One region of the Bradyrhizobium sp. ISRA430 genome, then DNA from elsewhere that is predicted to be linked to it. Evidence: predicted binding sites of a transcription regulator. Region 1 holds the regulator's gene; the other holds the start of a gene.
What was found. Region 1 encodes LexA, which represses DNA repair genes until DNA is damaged. Its sites were predicted from a motif close to TGTTCNNNNTGTGTTCNG; they were not measured.

Region 1 (4,420 bases):
CAGCTTTCCGATCAAGAAGTGGTCGGCCGCTGCCGCGCTCGTCGCCGCGGCGTTCTATCTGTTGCTCTCCGGCGCGGAGGTCGCGACCCAAAGATCGTTTTTCATGACCGCAGTGGTGCTGATCGCGGTCATGGTCGATCGCCGAGCCATCACGTTCCGCACGCTGGCGGTGGCCGCGCTGATCGTGCTTGCGGTCGCGCCGGAGGCGCTGGTGCATCCGAGCTTCCAGATGTCGTTTGCGGCAACGCTTGGGCTGGTTGCGCTGGTGCAGATCGGCATGCCGAACCTGTTTGCCTCACCCGATCATTCGGCGACGGCGCGGATTGCGCTGTGGGGCGGCCGTGAGATCGCCATGCTGTTCCTGGCCTCGCTGATCGCGGGCTTTGCGACCACGCCCTATGCCGCCTTCCACTTTCACCGCGTCACGCCGTTCGGTGTGCTCGCGAACCTCGCGGCGATGCCGGTGGTCTCGGCGCTGGTGATGCCGGCCGGGCTGTTGGGATTGATCGCAGCGCCGTTCGGGCTCGACGGCGTGTTCTGGTGGCTGATGGGTGTCGGCATCGACTGGATGGTCGTGGTCGCGCAGTGGGTTGCGAATCTTCCGGGCGCGGTCGGCCGCATTGCCGCTTTCGGCATCGCCCCGCTGATCGCGGCGAGCATCGGCATCGTCCTGATGGGCCTGTTGCGCACGCCCTTGCGCTGGACCGGTGCGCTCGTGCTGGTCGCAGCGATTGTGTGGGCGGTGTCCGTGCGCCAGCCGGACGTCCTGATCGCAGGCGACGGGCGTAACATCGCAGTGCGCGGCAGCGACGGCCGCTTGCATCTCATCGCGGCGAACAAGGACGCGTTCCTCGCCAAGGAGTGGCTTGCGGCCGATGCCGATCCGCGCAGCGCCGGTGATGCATCGCTCGGTAGCGGCGTGTCATGCGACGAATCCGGATGCGTGACCCCGCTCGCCGACGGCCGCCTGATCGCGCTGGCGCTGCGCGTGGATGCGCTCTCGGATGATTGCAGCCGGGCTGCGCTGGTGGTGACAGCGAGACCCGCGCCGCCCGATTGTGCGGCGATGGTGGTCGACCGGGATCGTCTCATGAGCCAGGGCGGCTTGGCGCTCGCGCGCCGCGGCGACGGCTTTGCGGTGCAGGCGGTGAGGGCGAGGGGCGCAAATCGCCCCTGGTCGCCGGCAATCGCCGGCGATGGCTATTATGAACCAAACCTCGCGCCACGGCCGGCCGCACCGCGCTCCAGGGACGCAACGCCGTCGGAGGCCGACCTTCAGGTCGAGGACTGACGCATGATCCGGAAAAGTGTGTAGCGTTTTTCCCTTCGCGACAAACGCGGAATGCGTTTGCGCGGAGATCATGCTCAAATATTACGCGTCAGCCGATCGGCAGGCGCGTAACGGTCGGCTGCGGCCTGTCAGCGGCGACTTGCGGCTTGTGCTCACCGGCCGGCTGGGTCACCGGCAATTGCAGCACGGTTGCGCGCTGGCCTTCGACGAGCTGCGTCACCAGCACATATTTGCCGTCGGGGAATTCGATCGCGTCATGATGGCGATCGGGAATGTGCGGATCGACTTTGCCGAACTTGCCGACGCGGGAGTTGATGGTGCGCGTCCAGATCCAGCGATTGTCGTAGCGGACGTTGTCGGCGAAGGCGAGCTCCGTTCCCGGCAGCAGGCAGACCGCGACGGAGAGATCGGCTTCCGAAGCGAAGCCGCGCGTCGAGGTGCCGCGGAAGGTTGTCGTGACGATCGTCTCACCGACCTGGGCGGGACGGGTCGCGACGGCATGCAGGCTGTAGTCACACATCGCAAGTGCTCCTCATAAGAGATAGCGACCCGTGCCCCCGGAGGCCCAGGCCTCTATCAGGAAGGCTCCGATGATATGCGATGTTGAGGGCAAATCTGCGACTTGCGTGCAGACCTGCCGATCACATTATCTTTTCTGCGTTGAGCAAGAGCCTTTGGAACAAAGCAGGCTCGTGCGAATTTTCTTCTGTTGCGCTCGTCGAGATCAATCCTGAATTCACCGGCGCTGCACAACACGCGGCGGAGGTCGATTGCTCCACGCGACTTGCATCGGCTCACGCCTCGCCGAAGACGCTCAGTATTTCCGGTACAGCCCGATCAGCTTGCCCTGAATCTTTACGCGGTTCGGCGGCAGGATGCGCACCTCGTAGGCCGCATTGGCCGGCTCGAGCGCGATCGAGGCGCCGCGCCGGCGGAAGCGTTTCAGGGTCGCTTCCTCGTCGTCGATCAGGGCCACCACGATGTCGCCGGTGTCGGCGCTCTCGTTGCGCTGGATCAGCGCCATGTCGCCGTCGAGGATGCCGGCCTCCACCATCGAATCGCCGCGCACTTCGAGCGCGTAATGCTCGCCCGAGCCGAGCATGTCCGGCGGTACGCTGATGGTGTGGCTGCGGGTCTGCAAGGCCTCGATCGGCGTGCCCGCCGCGATGCGGCCCATCACGGGCACAGCGACCGGACGTTCACCCTCGTCCACGGGGGCGCTGGAGCCGCGTACCTTACCGAGATTGCCTTCGATGACGCTCGGCGTGAAGCCGCGCCGATTGCCGGCCGCGGCCTGAAGCTCGGGCAGCTTGATCACTTCGATGGCGCGGGCACGATTGGGCAGGCGGCGGATGAAGCCGCGCTCCTCGAGTGCGGTGATCAGGCGATGGATGCCCGACTTCGAGCGCAGATCGAGCGCGTCCTTCATCTCGTCGAAGGAGGGCGGCACGCCGCTTTCCTTCAGGCGTTCGCTGATGAACCGCAGAAGCTCGTATTGTTTGCGCGTTAACATCTCGACCAAATCCCCCGGTTGATGTCGTTCGATTCCGAGACGCTGAAGTTAGCGGCGCACCGCTAGATGCTCGAAACAAATCATGAACGGACACTATATGTTCGATATGTGTTCCGCAACTGCTTAATTTTGCGTGAACACGATAAACTTCGCGGAACACGCGCGGCCGGCTCGTTCAAGCGGGCAGCCGCAACACCTCGCAGGGCGCGCCTGCTTCGGCCTTCGGCGCGAACGGCGGCCGCACGAGAAGTGCCTGTGCCGCAGCGAGATTTGCAAGCAGAGAAGAGTCCTGATTGTTGACGGGAACCGCGACCAGCGTGCCGTCGTCGCGCTCTTCGAGGCGCACGCGAAGATAGTCCTCGCGCATGTCGTTGGCGGCGAGCTCGCCCCCGACTACGGCGCGCTCGCGGCGGTGGTGAACGGGCTGACGGCCCGCAAGCGCGCGAATCAACGGCACCATGAACAGGAAGGCGCAAACGTAAGACGAGACCGGATTGCCGGGCAGGCCGATCACGCGCATCGCGCCGAGATGGCCATGCATCATCGGCTTGCCCGGCCGCATCGCGATCTTCCAGAACGCCATCGCAATGCCCTCGGCCTTGAGCGCCTGCTGGACCAGATCGTGATCGCCGACCGACGCACCGCCGGTCGTGATCAGGACGTCGGCGCCGGTTTCGCGGGCGGAGCGGATACCGGCGGTGGTGGCCTCCAGGGTGTCGGCGGCGATCCCAAGGTCGATCGTGTCGGCGCCCTCCCGGCGCGCCAGCGCGTGGATCGCATAGCCGTTGGAATAGACGATCTGGCCGGGGCCGGGTGTTGTGCCCGGCATCACCAGCTCATCGCCGGTGGCGAGGATTGCGACCTTCGGGCGGCGGCGGACGGGAAGGTCAGGATGGTTCATACCGGCGGCGAGGGCCAGGCTTCGCTCGGTGAGGCGGGCGCCTGCCCGTAGCAGCACGTCGCCCTCGGAAAAGTCGACGCCGGCGCGCCGGATATGCCGTCCGGCGACGGCGGCCTCCTTGATCGTGATGCGCTTGCCGTCCGCGACCGTGTCCTCCTGGATCACGACGGCATCTGCGCCGTTGGGAATCACGCCGCCGGTGAAGATCCGGACCGCCTCGCCGGCACCCAGCGTTGGCGCGAACGGCCGGCCCGCCGCGACCTCGCCGATCACGCTGAGCTGCGCATCGACCTTGGCCGCATCGCTCGCGCGCACGGCATAGCCGTCCATCGCCGACATTGCCTGGGGGGGCTGCGTACGCCGGGCGGTGACGTCGCGTGCCAGTACGCGGTGAAAGGCGCCTTCCAGCGCGATCATCTCTTCGGATAGCGGCTCCACGCCGGCCAGCACCGCGGCAAGCGCGTCAGAAACCGGCATCAGGGCCACGGGCGAAATCTCCTGCTTGGCAAGTCGATTGGCAAATCGAACCGTCTCGGCGTCAAGGGTTCTAGCCGAGCGCGTGCGCCGAAGCAAAACCCGGCGTCCGGACGAACGATCGTGCCGGCTTCTACGCTTGTGAGATGATTGGATTCAGGTCCGGTGCGACATGATCTGGATGACGCTGCAGACTGGCACCCGCGCAGCGATCGCAAGAACGAAAGCAACAAGGGCCATG
Region 2 (4,420 bases), 130 kb from region 1:
GACCTGCACGGTGTGGAAGTTGAGCGTGCCCGAGGGCAGGGCGCCGGAGAAATAGGTCTCGCCGGCGAGGCTGCGATAGAGATACTCGCCCTTGACCGACCACTGCGGCGCGAAGAACGCTTCGACGCCGGCGCCGACGGTCCAGCCGGAGTGCCACTTGCTGTCCGACGCGGTGATGCCGAGTGCGGAGAGGCTGATCTTGTTGTCGATCCAGGCATAGCCGCCGGTGCCGTAGAACAGGACCTGGTTGACCGCCCAGCCGATGCGGCCGCGCACGGTGCCCATCGCATCGGTCTTCGAGCTCGCCGTTGCGGTCGCAACACCGAAGCCGGGGACGACGGTGGCGCCGGTCACCGAAGCGCTGACGTCAGCCCAGGCGCCGTCGGCTTCGAGGCCGAACACGACGTTGCCGGCCTGCCAGTTGTAGCCGGCCGTGCCGCCGACAAAGCCGCCCTTCATCTTCGGGTCGGTCGAGGAATTTTCCCACGCGCCGCCACCGACGATACCGAGGTAGAAGCCGGTCCAGTTGTAGACCGCGGCCGGAGCGATCGGAGCCTTGGTGTAGTGGCGGGCTGCGAGATCGGCAGCCGTGGCGGGAGCAAATGCGCTCAGTGCGAACAAACAGGCCGAAGCCAACAAAACCTTCTTCATCTTCAATTCAGTCCCAGTCCCGGTTTCTGTTTTTGCCTTCCGTGCGAAAGGAAGGACATCGGACGCTCTCGTCCAACTGCGGCCGGCTTACACCAGCGAAGCTGGAAGTTGTGTACCCCAAAAGTCACAACAGGTCAGAAAACGGGCTGCATTGCTGACCTATTGTTCAGCAGCGCGCAGCAAAAAGGCCGGCGCGAGGCCGGCCTTGAAGCACCGATCGATATCCGGGTGATATCAGTACTTTGCGATCACCGGGCCACCCCAGCGATAGTTCACGCGGACGAGCCCCATATCGACATCCTGGCTGATGCGCTCGGTTTGCACGAAGACGCCACCGAGGGAGAAGTCGTTGTTGCGGTGTCCCAGGAAGATATGATCGTACTCGACGCCGACCGACCAGTTGGGCGCGAAGCCGAACTCCAGGCCAGCGCCGACGGTGCCGCCCCAGCGGGTCTCGCGAGCCGAGCCGAAGACGGTGCCTGCGCCTACAAAGCCTGGCGCTGTGATCAGGTCGTACCTGTCTCCGACCACCGCACCGCCGCCCTTCACGTAGAAGAGGACGTTGTTCCAAGCGTAACCAACCTGTCCCGTGATCAGGCCGAAAGCGTCGATCCGGGTGCGGTTCTGCTGGAAAGGCGCGCTGGGGCTGATGTTGTCGCCCTTGAAGTCAGCCCAGTTGCCCTGACCCTCGACACCGAACACCCAGTTGGCCGACTGCCAGCGATAGCCGATCTGGCCACCGACAGTGCCCCCGGTCGCGTCGTGGCAACCGTCGCCCACCAGCGTGCCGGTTACCGGTGTCACAAAGTCCCAGCACTTGTGGCTGGTGCCGCCACCGCCGTTGATGCCGATGTAGAAGCCGCTCCAGTCGTAGACCGCGGCCACCGCAGGCGGCGGAGCCTTGGTGTACGGACGCGCGGCGAGGTCCGCAGCGCTCGCGGGAGCTGACAGGCTCAGTGCCACAGCTCCGATTGCACCCACCCAAATCTTATTCATTGCAGTCTCCCCAGTTTCGCCCGCTTCTCGAAATCCCCGAAGCGGTCAATTAGGCGCGACGCCCATATGAACTAATTCCGAGGCAACCCTAGCTTAATGTCGCACCTGAGTCCGTCTCCGAAATGCAACAGACGCAGACGAACGACAGAGCCGGTAAGTTAATGAATGTTAAGTGGTTTCAACCGTTCGCGGGAACCCAAAAAAGTTCCATCTCGGTTTGCCACTTTCTCGACGCATCCGCGTCATTCAGCCGTCACAGCCTTCCGTTGGTTTCGCCAAGAACAAATCTGGAACAAGGCGACCGCCGATGCTATATGTGGGGATAAGTTGAGGGGTGGCGGGCTGATCGGCGGCTGCAAGCGCCTTGCGAGCGTATAGGGTCCTCCCAACGGGCGAATGGCGCGGCAACGCGCGGCCTTTTTCGAAATTCAGTGACGTTTGGAGTGGAGAGCGGCGATGGCGGGAAGCATCAACAAGGTCATTCTGGTCGGAAATCTCGGCAAGGATCCGGAAATCCGCCGCACCCAGGACGGGCGACCGATCGCAAATCTGTCGATCGCGACCTCGGAAACCTGGCGGGACAAGGCGACCGGCGAGCGCAAGGAAAAGACCGAGTGGCACCGCGTGGTGATCTTCAACGAGGGGCTCGCCAAGGTCGCCGAACAGTACCTGAAGAAGGGCTCGAAGGTTTACGTCGAGGGCGCGCTCCAGACCCGCAAATGGACCGATCAGAGCGGGGTGGAGAAATACTCCACCGAAGTCGTGCTCCAGGGCTTCAACTCGAACCTCACCATGCTCGACGGCCGTGGCGGCGGAGGAGGCGGCAACTTCGGCGAGGAGCCGGGCGGCGACTTCGGCTCCAGCGGTCCGGTCAGCAGCGCTCCGCGCCGTCCTGTGGCCGCTGGCGGCGGTCGCAACAGCGACATGGATGACGACATCCCGTTCTGAGGCCGCGAGGGCGCAGGGTACCTCGCATCTTGGATCCCGCTAACTCGCGTAAAGCGGCAAAATTCCTTACCAATCGTCGGATAGGGCTTGGCATTTCCGGCCTTGCTTCAGATTGCGCCTGAGCTTTTGACGGGGCGCGATGTGAATGGTATTAACTTGATGTTAATTCTATTCACATTGCCGTTTCCGCCGCTCTGGAGGTCGCCCGCCCATGAGCCTCGCGCCACTGCTTGAGGCCGCGCCGGCCATTCCGCTGCATGCCTTCGCGGCCATGGCCGCGTTCGGGCTTGGCCTCGTTCAGTTCGCGGCGCCCAAGGGCACGCTGCCGCATCGGACGATCGGCTGGATCTGGGTCGTCCTGATGGTCGTCGTGGCCGCGTCGTCATTCTGGATCCACCAGATCCGGCTGGTTGGCCCGTTCAGCCCGATCCATCTCCTGTCGATCTTCACGCTGGTGGTGCTGCCACTGGCGGTGTGGCGCGCCCATACTCATCGCGTCGCCGATCATCGCCGGATGATGATCTTCATCTTTACCGGCGCGCTGGTGGTGGCGGGCCTGTTCACGCTGGTGCCCGGACGCATCATGCACCGTGTGATTTTCGGCGCTTGAGGAGTGGTTTCCGGCGGCACGTTCCGGCGGTTCCGGCGGCAGTGCTATAGAGCGCGTAAGTCGTTGGAAAAATAAGCGGAAAAAGCGCTTCCTGGGGGCCTTGCGAGGGTGGTTATCACGCGCTCGATGCGCTATATGATTCCCAGACAAAACCTCACCGGATTTCCCCTTGGCTGACGACGACAACAAGCCCGGCGACCAGCCGGCGCAACCCTCGGACATTCGCCCCGTTTCCATCTACGAGGAGATGAAGAAGTCCTATCTCGATTACGCGATGAGCGTGATCGTGGCGCGTGCGCTGCCCGATGCGCGCGACGGGTTGAAGCCGGTGCATCGCCGCATCCTGTTCGCGATGAACAATCGCGGCGATACTCCGGACAAGAAGCATAAGAAGTCCGCCGGTGCCGTCGGCGAGGTCATGGGTAAATACCACCCGCATGGCGACCAGGCGATCTACGACGCGCTGGTACGCATGGCGCAGGACTTCTCGATGCGCGCGCCGCTGATCGACGGGCAGGGCAATTTCGGCTCCGTCGACGGCGATCCGCCGGCGGCCATGCGTTACACCGAGTCCCGCCTGACCAAGATCGCGCTGAAGCTGCTCGAGGACATCGACGACGATACCGTCGATTTCCAGGACAACTATGACGGTTCCGAGAAAGAGCCGGTGGTGCTGCCGGCCAGGTTCCCGAACCTGCTGGTCAACGGTGCCGGCGGCATCGCGGTCGGCATGGCCACCAACATCCCACCGCACAATCTGGGCGAGGTGATCGACGCTTGCGTGGCGCTGATCGACAATCCGTCGCTTACCATCGACGAGCTCAACAACATCATCCCGGGTCCGGATTTCCCGACCGGCGGCATCATTCTCGGACGCCAGGGCATCCGCAGCGCATATCATCTTGGCCGCGGCTCCATCGTGATGCGCGGCAAGGTCGAGTTCGAGACGATCCGCAAGGAGCGCGAGGCGATCGTCATCACCGAGATTCCGTATCAGGTGAACAAGGCGACAATGGTGGAGCGCATCGCCGAGCTCTACAAGGAAAAGAAGATCGAGGGCATTTCCGACCTGCGCGACGAGTCCGACCGCGACGGCTACCGCGTCGTCGTCGAGCTCAAGCGCGATGCCATGCCCGACGTGGTGCTGAACCAGCTCTATAAGTTCACGCCGCTGCAGACCTCTTTCGGCGTCAACGCCGTCGCGCTCGACTCCGG

Region 2: the regulator LexA is predicted to act here: its motif matches at 1,925-1,942, upstream of MTX21_RS05290 (single-stranded DNA-binding protein).

The regions. Positions count from the first base shown of each region.
Region 1 covers NZ_CP094516.1:896,062-900,481, forward strand. Annotated here, with positions in the region: gene MTX21_RS04670 (ComEC/Rec2 family competence protein) at 1-1,291, shown strand, start outside; gene MTX21_RS04675 (hypothetical protein) at 1,380-1,811, opposite strand; gene lexA (transcriptional repressor LexA) at 2,106-2,804, opposite strand; gene glp (gephyrin-like molybdotransferase Glp) at 2,980-4,191, opposite strand.
Region 2 covers NZ_CP094516.1:1,023,225-1,027,644, forward strand. Annotated here, with positions in the region: gene MTX21_RS05280 (outer membrane protein) at 1-651, opposite strand, end outside; gene MTX21_RS05285 (outer membrane beta-barrel protein) at 886-1,647, opposite strand; gene MTX21_RS05290 (single-stranded DNA-binding protein) at 2,104-2,595, shown strand; gene MTX21_RS05295 (DUF2306 domain-containing protein) at 2,807-3,205, shown strand; gene gyrA (DNA gyrase subunit A) at 3,375-4,420, shown strand, end outside.